One region of the Micromonospora sp. NPDC051141 genome, then DNA from elsewhere that is predicted to be linked to it. Evidence: predicted binding sites of a transcription regulator. Region 1 holds the regulator's gene; the other holds the start of a gene.

Region 1 (8,142 bases):
TCGGCGAGCGCCTGCTGCGGCCGGCCCTGGTCGCGGTCGCGGACCCGGAGTAGTGCCGACCCGTGACGTCCCGCCCGCCCGCACCGGGCGGGCGGGACGACCGGGATTCGACCCGTGGAAGGGGGTGGACCGGTGAGTTCCAAGGACTGGATCGAGAAGGACTACTACGCCGCGTTGGGCGTGGACAAGTCCGCCTCCTCGGACGAGATCAAGAAGTCGTACCGGAAGCTGGCCCGGGAGTCGCATCCGGACCACAACCCCGGTGATGCCGGGGCCGAGGAGCGGTTCAAGACCGTCTCCGAGGCGTACGCGGTGCTCGGCGACGAGAAGAAGCGTCGCGAGTACGACGAGATGCGGTCGCTCTTCGGCTCGGGCGCGTTCCGGCGCGGCGCCCGTGGCGCGGGCCAGTCCGGGGGCGCGCCGTTCGACGTCTCCGACCTGTTCGGCGGCGGCGGTGCCGGCGGTGGTGGCGACGCCCGGTTCGGCGGCGGCGGCTTCACCGACCTGTTCAGCACGATCTTCTCCGGTGGCGGCGCCGGCGGCGGGGCACGCCCGCGCGGTCCGGCCCGGGGCCGGGACGTCGAGGCCGAGGTGGCGCTGGACTTCTCCGACGCCGTCCGCGGCGTCACGCTGCCGCTGACCCTGCGCGCACCGGGGGTCTGCGACACCTGCCACGGCAACGGCGCGAAGCCGGGCACCACGCCGCTGGCCTGCCCGGTCTGCCACGGCGCCGGCGTGACCACCCGTAACCAGGGGTCGTTCAGCTTCTCCGAGCCGTGCCGCAACTGCCAGGGCGTCGGCACGATCGTCGAGGAGAAGTGCCCGGAGTGCCACGGCACCGGCGGGGTCACCAAGACCCGCACGCTGACCGTGCGCTTCCCGGCCGGGGTGGCCGACGGCCAGCGGATCCGGCTGGCCGGTCGCGGCGAACCCGGCGACCGGGGCGGCCCGGCCGGCGATCTGTTCGTGCACGTGAAGGTGCGCCCGGACGAGCTGTTCGGACGCACCGGGGACGACCTGACCCTGAACGTCCCGATCACGTACGCCGAGGCGGTGCTCGGCACCGACCTGCGGGTCCCGACCCTGGACGGCACGGTGACGTTGCGGGTGCCACCGGGTACCCCCGCCGGGCGGGTGCTGCGGGCCCGTGGCAAGGGCGTCGTACGCAACGACGGCCGCGCCGGTGACCTGCTGGTCACGCTCGACGTGGTGGTCCCGGCGAAGGTGTCGGACGAGGCGCGGGCGGCGCTGGAGACCTTCGCGGCACAGACCCCGCCCGCCGCGCGGGAACATCTCGACGCGCGGGTACGTCGATTCAGTTGACGGCGGCAGCGGAGGTGAGCGGGCATGTCGGAGGAGTACGTCGGCTCGGGTGACCCGGCCTACGAAGCCAAGATTCTGATGATCTCGGTGGCGGCGCGGATGGCGGGCATGCACCCCCAGACGCTGCGCCAGTACGACCGGCTGGGCCTGGTGCAGCCCGGCCGGGCGGCCGGCGGCGGTCGCCGGTACAGCGTCCGGGACGTGGTGCTGCTGCGCGAGGTGCAGCGGCTCAGTCAGGACGACGGGATCAACCTGGCCGGGGTCAAGCGGATCATCGGGCTGGAGCGGCTGCTGGAGGAGGCGCAGCAGCGGGTGGCCCGGCTGGAGGCGGAGCTGGACGCCGCGTATCGGCGGATCGCCGAGCTGGAGTCGCTGGGTGGCTTCCCCCGCGGCGACCTGGTCCCCACCAACCGCACCTCCACCGCGCTCGTGGTCTGGCGTCCCCGCCGTACCCCCGATCGCTGACACCTGCTGCTCGCGCTCGCCCGAGGGCCGGCCCGCTCCCCGCTGTTACCGGGGCCGGGCCGGCCTTCCGTCGTCTCTTCCGTTGCCCCCATGGCTGCAGAGCAAGTGGGTGGAACGCCATGGGTGTCTCCGGGCCACGGACGGATCCATGGCGTGCCACCGGCGCCGGCCGGAGGTTGCGGAAGTGGGAGTGCGGCGGAGTGGATTCCACTAGGCTTCCGATCAGGGATGAACGCCCTGAAACGGAATCCGGGCTGGCGGGGGGAGCCATGGCGGAACCGGCGAAGAAAGTGGCGGAACGCGCGGAGGAACGCCTCGAGAAGGTGGCCGAGAACGTCAAGGAGCGGTTCGACCGGGTCACCGAGGGCCGCTTCAGCGACAAGGTCAAGGAAGGGCGCTTCGCCGACCAGACCGACCACGGAGTGGACCGGGCCAGGGACGACGAACGGCGCAAGAAGCAGGGCGGATCGACCTGACCGATCCGTCGACGTGCGGGCCGGGACCCACGGGGGGTCCCGGCCCGTTCGCGTACGCCGTCGCCCGGCGAGCCGAGCTAGAGGCGGCGGTTCTCGCGCACCAGGCCGCCCTCGCACCAGTCGCGGTAGACGAAGAGATCCGGGCGGGCGAGCAGCACCCGGCTGTTGTGCGCCCAGTTCCGCATCAGGTCGTCGCCGGTCCGTTCGGCCTGCTCGACGAGCTTGCGGAAGCGGCGTTTCGGGTGTGCGCGGAAGTTCGTCCGGATGCCGTCGGCGGCGTAGATGTAGAGGCAGTGCAGCGCGAACCGGCGGGCCGGGCAGGACCGGTCCATGGCCAGGTCGAACAGCGTCTGCACCAGGTGGTCACCGGCGACCAGCAGGTCCCAGTCCGGTGGCATGGAGGCCAGTGGCACCGAGTCCGGTTGGTACGCCCAGGCCCGCAGCTCGGCGGGCGAGGGGTCGACCGGGTTGGCGAAGCCGTGGAACGTCTCTTCCCGCACGTTCACCGGCCGACCTTCCGCTGACGCTGGCGGGGGCTCCGGCCACCCGCGGACCCTGGCTGCTGGGGCGACACGTTAACGCGCTTCGGCGGAGCAGTGGTAGACCTTCCCGGAATCAATTTGACAACCGTTGGCCGGGCCGGACCGGCTGAGCAGCCGATCAGGCCCGGCCACGGGTCAGTCGCCCACCGGCACCGTGACCGGTCGGGCGGCGGCGGCGCGTCGGCGCAGCCACTGCTTGAACCAGGTGGTGTCCGGCAGCCGGGCGAGCAGCGGGCCGGTCACCACCGTGATCAGCACGTACGCGGTGGCGAGCGCGGCCAGCTTCGGCTCCACCGGGTAGACGGCCGACACGGCCAGCCCGGCGATGACGATGGAGAACTCACCGCGCGGGGTGAGCGCCAGGCCGGCCCGCCAGCGTCCGGGCTCGGCGATCCCGGCCCGGCGGGCGGCCAGGTAGCCGGTGGCCACCTTCGTCGCCATGGTCACCACGGCCAGCAGCAGCGCGGGCAGCAGCACCGGCGGCATGTCCAGCGGGTTGGTGACCAGCCCGAAGAACACGAAGAAGACCGCGGCGAAGAGGTCCCGCAGCGGTGACAGCAGTTGCGTGGCGTGGTGCGCGACCGGCCCGGACAGCGCGATGCCGACCAGGAACGCGCCGACCGCGGCGGAGACCTGGAGCTTGGCCGCGATGCCGGCGACCAACAGGGTCAGGCCGAGCACGCCGAGCAGCAGCGCCTCCGGATCCTTGGCGGAGAGCGCGGCGGAGATCAGGTGCCCGTACCGGATCGCCACGGCCAGCACGACGACCACGGTGAACACCGCGATGGCGAGCGCGAGGCCGCCCTTCATCAGGCCGACCCCGGCGAGCAGCGCGGTGACCAGCGGCAGGTAGAGCGCCATCGCCAGGTCCTCGATCACCAGGACGGAGAGGATCACCGGCGTCTCCCGGTTACCGACCCGGCCCAGGTCGCCGAGCACCTTGGCGATCACGCCCGAGGACGACACCCAGGTGACGCCGGCGAGCACCACGGCGGCGACCCAGCCCCAGCCGAGCAGCAGCGCGAACGCGAAGCCGGGCAGCGCGTTGAACACCGCGTCGATGAGCCCGGCGGGCGCGGCCGAGCGAAGGTTGCCGACCAGTTCGTTCGCGCTGTACTCCAGCCCGAGCATGACCAGCAGCAGGATCACGCCGATCTCCGCGCCGACGGCGAAGAACTCCTCGCTGGCGTTGAGCGGCAGCAGGCCGCCGTGCCCGAAGGCGAGGCCGGCGAGCAGGTAGAGCGGGATGGGCGAGACGCCGACGCGACGGCTGAGCCGGCCGAGCAGGCCGAGCAGGAGCAGCAGCGCGCCGACCTCGACGAGCAGGATTTGGGTTTCGTGCATACGCGTCAGCCGTCCGGGTCGGTCTCGGCGAGGATGGAGGTGACGCCGTCGAGCCCCTGTCGGGTGCCGACCACGACGACCACGTCGCCGGATTCGAACCGGAAGGTGGGGTCGGGCGAGACGTTCACCTCGCCCTGACGCAGCACGGCCACGATGGACGCGCTGGTCCGGGTGCGGGCCTTCGTGTCGCCGAGCCGCCGACCGACGTACTTCGAGCCGGCCGGGATCACGATCTGCTCGGTCAGCAGCCCGGCGGCCTGCTCGCGCAGCCCGGAGAGCTGACCCAGCATCAGCGACGCGCCGAGGATGTCGGCCAGCGCCTCCGCCTCGTCGTCGGTCAGCGGTATGTCGTGCTGACAGGAGTCGGGATCGTCCGGGTCGTAGAGGACCAGGTCGCGGCGGCCATTGCGATGGGAGACCACGCCGAGCCGGCGACCGGATTCCGTCATCAGGTCATGACGTACGCCGATTCCCGGTAAGGCGGTCTGTTCGACACGTACTCGCACGCCGGTGAGGCTACCTCTGCCGGGCCCATGCTGCTCCCGGGGCCGAGCCGCCACCCGGATGCTCATGGAATCAGGAGGCGTTGCCGCGGGAGGTGACATAGGTGCCCTTGCCCTCTCTCGGGTGGCGGCCGTGGTCGGCACGGCTGGTCGCGCGGCCAGTCGTGCCGGCTCCCGCTCATCTCCGTAGGCCCGGAAGAAGGGGAACATGATGACCGGGCGATTTGTGATCCATCTGCCGGTGCGGGCGTCCGACCTGGCCCGGGCGAAAATGCTCGGCCGCACGGCTGGCCGGTCGCTGGGGTTCCTCGCGGCGGTGGAGTTGGGCGGGATCACCGTCTCGGCCGAAGACGACCAGGGCGTACGCCACTGGGTGTTCTGCGACCGCAAGCTCGACGGCGGCCGGCGCTGCGTGCTGCGCGCCGACCACGTGACGGCCTGCACCACGCGTCTCCCCGGCCGCCGCGGTCGCTGACGACTGGGTGCACTTGTTGTCGCCCCAGCGACAACAAGTGCACCCGAATCTCGGGCCCGCTCAGCGGAGCCCGGCGAAGAACTGCCGGATGTCACCGACAAGCACGTCGGTCGCCTCGTGTGCGGCGTAGTGTCCGCCGACGCTCCCGCGCTGCTCGGGCCCCGCCTCGAAGGCGTGCCAGCGGACGATGTTGGCGTGGTCCCGGTCGGCGAACCGGCGGATCGACTGGAAGTCGCCGGGAAACATCGCCAGCGCGGTCGGCGTCGTGGTCGGCCCGGTCGGCTGCTCGGTGGCGTGCGCGTCCTCCCAGTAGAACCGCATCGCCGAGCCGACGGTGCCGGTGAGCCAGTAGATCGCGACGTTGGCCAGGACGAAGTCCGGGTCAAGGCTCTCGTCGAGGAGTTGCCCGTTCCAGGCGAGCAGGCCGACCGGCGAGTCGGCCAGCGCGAACGCGAGCGTCTGCGGCTGTTGGCTCTGCACCTGGTTGAAGGAGAACTTGTTCTCGTAGAACCACTGGAGGTGCCGCAACGCGGCCTGGTCGGCCTCGGTCAGCCCGTCGAACTCGGCGGGGTCGCCGGACGGGAACGAGAAGAGCTGGGTGACGTGCACGCCGAGCACGTGGTCCGGGTCGAGGCGGCCCAGTTCGGGCGAGACCATCGAGCCGGCGTCGTTGCCGACCGCGCCGTACCGGTGGTAGCCGAGGCGGGCCATCAGCTCGGCCCAGGCCCGGGCGGTGCGGAAACGGTTCCAGCCGGCACTGCGGGTCGGGCCGGAGAAGCCGAATCCCGGCAAGGACGGAATCACCAGGTGGAACGCGGGCGCGGCCGGATCGGTCGGCTCGGTGAGCGGGCCGATCACGTCCAGGTATTCGACCACGGAGCCGGGCCACCCGTGGGTGAGCACCAGCGGGGTGGCGTCCGGCCGGGGCGACCGCACGTGCAGGAAGTGGATCTCCTCTCCCTCGATCTCGGTGACGAACTGCGGGTGGGCGTTGAGCCGGGCCTCGACCGCGCGCCAGTCGAACTTCTCCAGCCAGTACGTCGCCAACGCCCGCACCCGCTCGGTCGGCATGCCGTAGGCGGCGCCCACGCCCGGCAGCTCACCCGGCCAGATGGTCCGGCGCAGACGGTCGGCGAGGTCGTCGAGGACGTGCTGCGGGATCTCGACGCGGAACGGGCGGAGAGTGGCGTCCGACATGACTACTCCTTCAGAACGGAATGCTTCGTTCCGCTTCAGAGTAGCAGAGCGGAACGATCCGTTCCACTGTTATCCTCGACCCATGCCGAACCCGATCGACAGCCCGCCGCTGGCCGGCCGGCGCGCGCAGGCGGCGCGCAACGACGAGACGATCCTGGCTGCCGCACGTGCGGTCTTCCTGGACGATCCGAAGGCCCCCATCGCCGCCGTCGCCGAGCGGGCCGGCGTCGGCATCAGTGCCCTCTACCGGCGGTACGCCGGCAAGGAGGACCTGCTGCGCAAGCTCTGCCACGACGGGCTGCGCCGGTTCGTCGCGGCGGCTGAGGAGGCCGCTGCCGAGCCGGACGACTGGGCCGCGCTCGCCGGCTTCCTGGAGCACGTGGTCGACGCCGACGTGCACTCCCTCACCGTGCACCTGGCCGGCACCTTCACCCCGACGGAGGAGATGGGGCACGCCGCCGTGCGGGCGAACGAGCTGGTCGACGCGCTGGTCGGGCGGGCGCGCGACGCCGGGCGGCTCCGGCCGGACGTGGTGACGCAGGACGTCGGACTGTTGCTGGAGGGGTGCGCGGCGATTCGCGTACCCGATCCGGATCGGACCCGGCAGCTGCGCCGTCGCCACCTCGCGGTTCTGTTGGCCGGCCTGACCGCCGAGGGGCCGACGTTGCCCGGGCCGCCGCCGGCCGCCGGCGAACTCGACTGGCGGTGGCGGTCGGTCGGGAAGTGACCCGGGTCACACACCCGGACTTGAGCGGAATAGACTCAACTCTGGTTGTGTCATGTCCAGTGGACACGCCGATCCCGGGGGAGCCCATGAACACGGAACGCCTCACCACCAAGAGCCGCGAGACCATCACCGGTGCCGTCGCGCTGGCGAACCAGCGCGGTCACGCCACCGTGGAACCCTGGCACCTGCTGCTGGCCCTGCTGGACACCGACGGCTCGACCGCCGCCGGCCTGCTGCGCGCCGTCGGCGCCGACGCCGCCGAGCTGCGCCGGGTCGCCCAGCGCTCGGTCGACGCGCTGCCCGCCGCGCGCGGCTCCAGCCTGGCCGAGCCGACGTTGGCCCGGGAGTTCGTCAACGCCATCGGCGCCGCCGAGCAGATCGCCCGGCCGCTCGGCGACGAGTACACCTCCACCGAGCACCTGCTGGCCGGGCTGGCCCGGGTCGGCGGCGCGGTCTCGGTCGCGTTGAAGAACGCCGGCGCCACCGAGGAGAACCTGGTCGCCGCGTTCCCGACCGTCCGGGGCGGGGACCGTCGGGTCACCACCGCCGATCCGGAGCAGACCTACCAGGCGCTGGCCAAGTACGGCGTCGACCTGACCGCCAGCGCCCGCGACGGCAAGATCGACCCGGTGATCGGCCGGGACTCGGAGATCCGCCGGGTGATCCAGGTGCTGTCCCGGCGTACCAAGAACAACCCGGTGCTGATCGGTGAGCCCGGCGTCGGCAAGACCGCCATCGTCGAGGGCCTGGCCCAGCGCATCGTCGCCGGCGACGTGCCCGAGTCGCTGCGGGACAAGAAGCTGGTCTCGCTGGACCTGGGCGCGATGGTGGCCGGCGCGCAGTACCGCGGCCAGTTCGAGGAGCGGCTCAAGTCCGTCCTGGAGGAGATCAAGAACTCCGACGGGCAGGTCATCACGTTCCTCGACGAGCTGCACACCGTGGTCGGCGCCGGCAAGGGCGAGGGCTCGATGGACGCCGGCAACATGCTCAAGCCGATGCTGGCCCGCGGCGAGCTGCGGATGGTCGGCGCGACCACGCTCGACGAGTACCGCGAGCACATCGAGAAGGACCCGGCGCTGGAGCGCCGCTT
Region 2 (8,142 bases), on a different contig from region 1:
GCACCACCAGCTCCGGCGACCGGGCACGCAGCGCGTCGAGCGCCGGGCGGGGATAGCGTTCGGGGTCGTCGGCCCAGGCGTTGGCGACGCCGAGCCGGCGCAGCACGTCCCCGGCGAACGTGTCCCGGCCCAGCACCACCCACGGGCGGCGCCACACCGGCACCACCGCGGTCCGGACGTGCTCGGGGACGGGCGGCGCGGCCCAGGCCCGGCGGGCCGCCCGCAGCCAGGACGGCTCCACCGGCACGCCGAGCGCCTCGACCAGCGCGCCGAGCTGGTCGAGCGCCTCCGGCACGGTACGCGGGAAGGTGACCCGCACCGGCACCCCGGCCGCGCGCAGCGCCTCCGCGTCGGCCAGCCGGTTCTCCTCCTCGTTCAGCAGCACCAGATCGGGCGTGAGGGCGAGGACGCGAGCCAGGTCGGGATACTTCGTCCCCCCGACGCGGGGGACGTCCAGCCCGGCCGGGTGCGTGCACCAGTCCGTGGCGCCGACAAGCACCTCCGGCCGGGTCGCCGCGACCGCCTCGGTCAGCGACGGCACCAGCGACACCACCCGCACGACGTGCTCCCCTCGTTCCGGCGCCCGTGGCGTGACCGTGCTGGGCGGACGACCGGTCAGCGCGCGCCGGCCGGGGCGGGCTCCGGCGGCAGACCCGCCACCGGCACCCCCTCCCGCACCGCCCACTCCACGGCGGCCCGCAGGTCGTCCGTCGGCAGCGGCCGTCGGGTGGTCACCGCGACCGCGGCGTGCATCGTGTACGCGACGAACGGGTACGACCGCGCCAGCGCCGAGATCGCCTCGTGCAGCCGGCCCACCACGGCCAACGCCTCCGCTTCGGAGAGCGCGGGCAGGACGAGGTGGAACTCGTTGTCGGCGACGCGTACCGCCCGGTCCACCGGCCGCAGCACGCCGGTGACCGCGCCGAGCACGGCCTGGCCCTCCCGGGCGGTGCTGCGTCGGCCGAAGCGTTCCGGTGCGCCGGCCGGCTCGTCGACCCGCAGGCCGACCAGCGCCACCGGCAGCGTGCCGGCGGCGGTCACCCCGTCCGCGCCGGTCCACCGGCGCAGGGCCGGCTCGTCGAGCATCCCGTCCGTCGGCTCGACCGGTCGCGCGTTGCGGTCGCCGCGCCGGGCCAGCAGCCGTAGCGCCGCCTCGGCCCGGGACTCGCCCGGCCCGGCCGGGATGTCCCGGACCCGGGCGACCGCCTCGTCCAGCGCGGTTCGGGCCGGGCCGGGCAGCCGCTCGGCGAGCTGTCCGCGCAGCCGGATGACCTCGTGCAGCGCCGCGTCGCGGCGGAACCCCCAGCGACCGTCGAAGAGCCGGCCGGCCTCCAGCGTCGGCGCGGGCGCGACCTCGGCCCGGTCGTACGCCACCAGCGTGCCGCCGAAGCGTGGGGTCAGCGCCACCACGCTCCACTCCCGCGCCAGCTCCTCCGCCTCGTCCAGCGCCACCCCGTACACCCGGTCGGGCAGGTCCGGCGGCGGGCCGCCGACCATGGCCACCACCGTCGCGGCGGCCCGGTCGGCGATCCGCCGGTAGATCTCCTGTTCCCGGGCGAAGTACGGCAGCCGCTGGAACAGCGCGAACACGACGAGCGGGCCGTCCTCCGCCTCGGCCAGCGCCGCTCGTTCGATGGCGTGGGATACGGCGACGAGGCTGCGTTTGGTGAATCGCTCCGGGGTCCGTCCGCTGTGCACCCGCCGAGCCTAGAGGGCTCGCCCCGACGGCGCACCGCCCGACGGATACCCGGATTCCGCCGCACCGCCGAGGCGAGCGCCATGATCGACGCCATACACTCGGGCGTCGACCGAGCGACGGACGGATTGTGCGAGATGACCAGCACCGGCAGCGTGGCCGCCTCCTGGCTGCGGCCGATCCCGACCGCCACGCCGGCGCGGCTGGCCCGCGCCGGCCACGTCGGGTACGCCGACCGGCGTCTCGGTGAACTTGTCCAGGGCCGGCCGCCCGGCGTGACCGGCAGCCAGTGGAGCACCGCCGGCCGGGCCGTCCTCGACCTGGTGGTGTGCGCCGCCGACACCGGTCGGCCGCGGTTCGCCGTCCGGTTCGCCGCGCCCGCGCCGGACGGTTCGCCGGCCCGCCGGGCCGAGCGGCTGACCGACGCGGTCTGCGACGCCGTGGGCCTGCCGCTGCTGCGCGTAGAGTCACCGACGCTCGGCGGCGAACAGGTTCGCCGGTTCGTCGAGTACGTGCTCGACGCCCGCGCCTACGCGGCCGGCACCGGGCCGGACGCCGGGGAGACGGTCGGGTTCCGCGACATCGTGGGCCGGTTGCCGGACGGCCGACGCGGCCCGGTCAACGACCTCGGCGCGGTGGCCCGCGCCGCCGCGGTCGAGGCGTACGTGGCGGGCCGGCTGGCCGACCCGATCGTGCGCGGCCTGCACGTGCGGTGGACCGGTGGCCCGGCCGAGGGCTGGAGCTGGGTCGAGGTGCGGCCCGGCCGCTGCCGGGTGGAGCGGGTGCGACTGACGTCCCGCGACTTCTCCTGCGGGGTGGATCCGGGCCGGCTCGCCGAGGACCTGGCCGCCACGGCGTTGGGGGAGAAGCTGCGTGACCCGGCCGCCGACGAGGCGTCCCTGATGGACCGGACCGAACTGCGCGAGCAGGTGCGGCGCCTCGCCGACCGGCGGGAGTCCTTCGACGGCGGCTTCGCCTTCGACCATCTCTGCGTCGACTGACCGGCTCGCTCCGGCCACCGGCCGGCCCGCCGATTTTTTTCTGATCCCCGGTTGAACCTTCGTCGTGGGCGCTCCGTACCTAAGCGGGAATGGATGCAGATCTTCCGCCGCGCCCGGCTGGCGCGGAGACGGTGCGGAAAGGGCACCGTCGGCCATTGACGCGCGACTCCGACGTCGCGGTGATCTCACCCCGAAGAATTCCGCCGGGATCACCAGTCAACTACCGGATCGAGAAGGAGAACAATTCGATGCGCAGGTCCACACGGGCGCGCCGGTCATCCGGTAACGCGCGGAGCAAGCGGATGCTGGCCGTGGTCGGCACGCTCGCGGTCTTCGGCGGCGTGGTCGCCGTCACCCAGATCTCGTCCGCCCAGGACCGGCGGACGACCACCCGCGCGGCCTCGGCGTCCTGCGTGGCCCCGAGTGCGGGCGCGACCGCGCCGGGCGGCCAGGGCAGCACCACCCGGACCTGGCAGAACGGCCGCTGGGTCCGGAACCACTGGGGTGACGGCCAGATGTCGGCGGCCGAGTGCCAGCAGACCAAGGGGGGTGGTGCGGGCGCCGGCACCCCGACCGTGACCTGCCCGGACGTGAAGAGCAAGCTCCCGCAGGTGCCCGCCCGGGCGCGCGCCGAGGTGGACCGCAACCTGGCTCTGCTGGACAGCCAGATCGCCGAGGCGAACCGACGCCTCGCGGCGGACGGCCGCAACGGCGGCGACTTCATCAACAACGCGATCCTCCGGCCGCTCGCCGACAAGCGGACCGCGACGTTGAACCGGATCGCCACCGCCATCGGGCGGGGCGGCCAGCGTCCGCAGGGTCTGGACAATCTGGCCCCGTGCGCGCTGGCCGACAACGCGCAGAACGGCGGCAACACCGGCGGGGCCAACAACGGTGGCCAGAACGGCGGCAACACCGGCGGTCAGAACGGCGGCAACAACGGTGGCCAGAACGGCGGGAACAACAACGGCGGCGGCCAGAACAACGGGCTGAACGTGCTGGCCAAGGACTGCGCCAACAGCAAGTTGGAGGCGCACAACGGCTTCCAGAACGGCAACCGTTGCGTGAGCACCGCGTTCGGTGAGGTCGGCGCCGCGGCGAACAACCCGTCGCTGCTCATCACGCAGTTCCCCGACCAGGTGCAGCGCAACCAGCCGTTCACGCTCCGGGTCACCACGAGGAACCTGGTGCGGGACCGCTTCCTCGCCGCCGGGCAGGGTGGCTACTACCTGGAGAGCTCGCTGCTCAACGACCAGGGCCTGGTCCGCGGTCACTTCCACACCGCGTGCCGGATGCTCGGCAGCACCCGCCAGCCCCCGAACCCGCAGGACGTGCCGGCCTTCTTCGTCGCCACCGAGGACGGCCGGGGCGGGTCCCAGCCGGACGACGTGCTGATCCAGATTCCGGGTCTGCCGGATTCGGGCCTGGCCCAGTGCTCGGTCTGGGCCGGCGACGGCTCGCACCGGATCCCGATGATGGAGCGGGCGAACCAGACCCCCGCCATCGACGTGGTGCGCATCCAGGTCAACTGACCCGCACGCCGACGGCCGGAGTTGCCCGGGTACGCCCGGGCGGCTCCGGCCGCTTCGTAGGTGGGTCGGTCGCGGTGGAGTCGCCGGTGGGTCTTCCGGGCCGAGTCGTCGGTGCGGTCGCTCCGGTGTGCGGGCGGTGGCTCGCCGCCCGTCGCGGAAGCACGCGGCGGGGCTGTCCGCCCGGCGGCCCCGGGCGCCGTGACGGGACCCGGGGTGCGGCCGACGCGCCGGCCGCGTCGTCGCTGCGATCAGCGCGAAAGGCTGGGTGCGGCAGGTCACGCGCCGCACGGTGCGCGCGCCGAGAAAGTTGCTGCCGAGTCGATCGAGCCGGATGAAAATTGTCGACCAAAAAAAGCCGGTCGGGGCCCCGCTGATTCCCAGCGTGACCCCGTGGCGCCCGACCGTGAACCGGGAGCCTCAGCGGCTCTTGTACGCCTCCACGACGGAGACCGGGATGCGTCCGCGCTCGGAAATCTCGTAGCCGTTCTTGGCAGCCCATTCGCGGATGGCGCGGTTCTGCTCGCGGTCCATTCCCGAGGTGCTCGGCCGGGTGGCGCGCCGGGCCGCGCGGCCCGCGTCGACTGGTCCGCGGCCGATGCGCCGGCCAGCGTTGATGTACGGGTCCAGCGCTTTACGCAGGACGCCCGCGTTCTCGTCGGAGACGTCGATCGTGTAGGCCACGCCGTCCAGGCTGAACTCGACGGTGCGATCGGCCTTTCCGCCGTCGAGGTCGTCCGTCAGAACGGTGATTACTTTCCTTGCCATCGCCATTACTCCCTGTGTCGGGCGGGGTGTGGCTAAGAGTTTGACCTACCTGGCGGTAATTCCGCAACAATACCCGACACTTTCCATTCGGCGGGTCGTGGTAAACGATGGACCGCCAATAGGGCCGGAGCGGGTGGACGTGGCCTGGGTCACAAGCCGGAACAAGGTGCACGGTTTGTTACTTGAGTCAGACACGCTCAACCAACTGATGGCAGGTGTTCGATGGCAACTCTTCCGGTACTTCCCCTGACCGACGCCGTCCTGCTGCCCGGGATGGTCGTCCCGGTGACCCTCGACCCGACCACCCAGGCCGCTGTCGACGCGGCCCGCGCCACCGGCGACAAGACGCTGCTGGCGGTGCCCCGCATCGACGGCGAGTACGGCTCGGTCGGTGTGGTCGCCACCCTCGAGAAGGTGGGCCGACTGCCCAGCGGCGAACCGGCGGCCGTGGTGCGCGGCACCGCCCGCGCCCGCATCGGCTCCGGCGTGCCCGGCCCGGGCGCGGCGCTCTGGGTCGAGGCGACGACCCTCGACGAACCCGCGCCGGCCGGCCGGGCCCGGGAACTGGCCCGCGAGTACCGCGCGCTGATGACCTCGGTGCTCCAGCAGCGCGGCGCCTGGCAGGTCATCGACGCCATGGAGCGGATGACCGACCTCTCCGAGCTGGCCGACTCGGCCGGCTACGCGCCCTGGCTCAGCCTGGCGCAGAAGACCGAGCTGCTCGCCGCGCCGGACGTCACCGCCCGGCTGGAGCTGCTGGTCGGCTGGGTGAAGGAGCACCTGGCCGAGCAGGAGGTCACCGAGCAGATCAACACCGACGTCCGGGAGGGGCTGGAGAAGTCCCAGCGGGAGTTCCTGCTCCGGCAGCAGCTCGCCGCGATCCGCAAGGAACTCGGCGAGGACGAGCCGGACGGCTCCGCCGACTACCGGACCCGGGTCGAGTCCGCCGACCTGCCGGACAAGGTCCGCGAGGCGGCCCTGCGCGAGGTCGGCAAGCTGGAGCGGGCCAGCGACGCCTCGCCCGAGGCGGGCTGGATCCGTACCTGGCTGGACACGGTGCTGGAGATGCCGTGGAGCACGCGTACCGAGGACAACACCGACCTGGCCGCGGCCCGGGCGGTGCTCGACGCGGACCACGCCGGCCTGGCCGACGTGAAGGACCGCATCCTGGAGTACCTCGCGGTGCGCAACCGCCGCGCGGAGCGCAACCTCGGCGTGGTCGGCGGACGCGGCTCCGGCGCGGTGCTCGCGCTGGCCGGCCCGCCCGGCGTCGGCAAGACCAGCCTGGGCGAGTCGGTGGCCCGGGCGCTGGGTCGCACCTTCGTCCGGGTCTCGCTCGGCGGGGTGCGGGACGAGGCCGAGATCCGCGGCCACCGGCGCACCTACGTCGGCGCGCTGCCCGGCCGCATCGTGCGGGCGCTGCGTGAGGCCGGCTCGATGAACCCGGTCGTGCTGCTCGACGAGGTCGACAAGCTGGCCGTCGGCTACTCCGGCGACCCGGCGGCGGCCCTGCTGGAGGTGCTCGACCCGGCGCAGAACCACACCTTCCGTGACCACTACCTCGAGGTCGACCTCGACCTGTCCGACGTGCTCTTCCTGGCCACCGCCAACGTGGTGGAGAACATCCCCGGCCCGCTGCTGGACCGGATGGAGCTGGTCACGCTGGACGGCTACACCGAGGACGAGAAGATGGCCATCGCCCGGGACCACCTGCTGCCCCGGCAGCAGGAGCGGGCCGGGCTGACCGCCGACGAGGTGACCGTCGCCGACGAGGCGCTGGCGCTGATCGCCGGGGAGTACACCCGGGAGGCCGGCGTCCGGCAGCTCGAACGGGCCCTGGCGAAGATCCTGCGCAAGGTGACCGTGGCGTTGGCGTCCGACCCGGCGCCGGTCCGCGTCGACACCGCCAACCTGGCCCGCTACCTGGGTCGGCCCAAGTTCACCCCGGAGTCCGCCGAACGGACGGCGGTGCCCGGCGTGGCCACCGGCCTGGCGGTCACCGGTGCCGGCGGGGACGTGCTCTTCATCGAGGCGACCGGCATGGAGGGCGAGCCGGGCCTGACCCTCACCGGTCAGCTCGGGGACGTGATGAAGGAGTCGGCGCACATCGCGCTGTCCTACCTGCGCTCGAACGGACGACGCCTCGGCATCGACCCGAACGCCCTCGCCGGGCGGCGGATCCACGTGCACTTCCCGGCGGGCGCGGTGCCGAAGGACGGTCCCAGCGCCGGCATCACCATGGTCACCGCGCTGGCGTCCCTGGTCACCGGTCGGCCGGTGCGGCCCGAGTTCGGGATGACCGGCGAGGTGACGCTCTCCGGTCGGGTGCTGCCCATCGGCGGCGTGAAGCAGAAGCTGCTCGCCGCGCACCGGGCCGGTCTCACCGAGGTGATCATCCCGAAGCGCAACGAGCCGGACCTGGACGACCTGCCGGCCGAGGTGCGCGAGGCGCTGACCGTGCACACCCTCGCCGACGTGGCGGACGTGCTCGCGCTGGCGCTGCGTCCGGCCGAGGTGGACGCCCAGAGCCTCGGCGGCCAGCCGCTCACCGCGGCCTGACCGGTCCCGTCGAACCCCCGTCGCCCGCCGGGCGACGGGGGTTCGTGGCCCGGAACGCGAGCTCCGGGGCACGCCACCGTGCCGGACCGACCGGGGCCGAGCCGGCGCGGCCGGCTACCGGCGGTCGCGCCGGTCCCGGGGATCGAAGCGACGCTCACCGCCGCCGTCGCCCTCACCGTCCCGATCCCGCCGGACGGTGGCCTTGCGACCCTTGATGGTGCTGCCCCGCAGGCCGTGGATCACCTCGTCGGCCATGCCCTGCGGCACCTCCACCAGGGAGAACCGGTCGGCGATCTCGATCGAGCCGATGTCCCGCCCGCTCACCCCGGTCTCCCCGGTGATCGCGCCGACCAGGTCCTGCGGTCGTACCCCGGCCCGGCGGCCCAACCCGATGAAGACCTGGGTCGTGCCGGCGGCGCGGGACCGGCCGCCACCGCGCCGGTCCCGACCCTCGGAGCCGGGCCGGCCCTCCCGGTTCGGGCGGACCGCGACCTGGGGGATCTCCTCCTCGTCGGCGGTGCCGGGCAGCGTGGCCTCGTGCGCCAACCGCACCGCGGCGAGCGCGACCTCCATCAGGTCGAACTCGTCG

What was found. The regulator HspR, encoded in region 1, represses chaperone genes until heat shock. The targets are predictions, from matches to a motif close to TTGAGTNNNNNNNACTCAA.
Region 2: a site for HspR is predicted at 5,177-5,195, ahead of lon (endopeptidase La). Genes of this name have one in related genera too.

What each region holds. Positions count from the first base shown of each region.
Region 1 is NZ_JBITFD010000004.1:249,085-257,226, reverse strand. It holds gene grpE (nucleotide exchange factor GrpE) at 1-53, shown strand, start outside; gene dnaJ (molecular chaperone DnaJ) at 133-1,323, shown strand; gene ACIA6B_RS09505 (heat shock protein transcriptional repressor HspR) at 1,348-1,788, shown strand; gene ACIA6B_RS09500 (hypothetical protein) at 2,058-2,264, shown strand; gene ACIA6B_RS09495 (hypothetical protein) at 2,342-2,770, opposite strand; gene ACIA6B_RS09490 (cation:proton antiporter) at 2,942-4,150, opposite strand; gene ACIA6B_RS09485 (cation:proton antiporter regulatory subunit) at 4,156-4,656, opposite strand; gene ACIA6B_RS09480 (hypothetical protein) at 4,865-5,128, shown strand; gene ACIA6B_RS09475 (epoxide hydrolase family protein) at 5,189-6,325, opposite strand; gene ACIA6B_RS09470 (TetR/AcrR family transcriptional regulator) at 6,408-7,052, shown strand; gene clpB (ATP-dependent chaperone ClpB) at 7,139-8,142, shown strand, end outside.
Region 2 is NZ_JBITFD010000009.1:294,711-302,852, forward strand. It holds gene ACIA6B_RS19385 (helical backbone metal receptor) at 1-559, opposite strand, end outside; gene ACIA6B_RS19390 (DICT sensory domain-containing protein) at 616-1,698, opposite strand; gene ACIA6B_RS19395 (hypothetical protein) at 1,834-2,697, shown strand; gene ACIA6B_RS19400 (hypothetical protein) at 2,946-4,229, shown strand; gene ACIA6B_RS19405 (Lsr2 family protein) at 4,647-4,994, opposite strand; gene lon (endopeptidase La) at 5,217-7,553, shown strand; gene ACIA6B_RS19415 (DEAD/DEAH box helicase) at 7,668-8,142, opposite strand, start outside.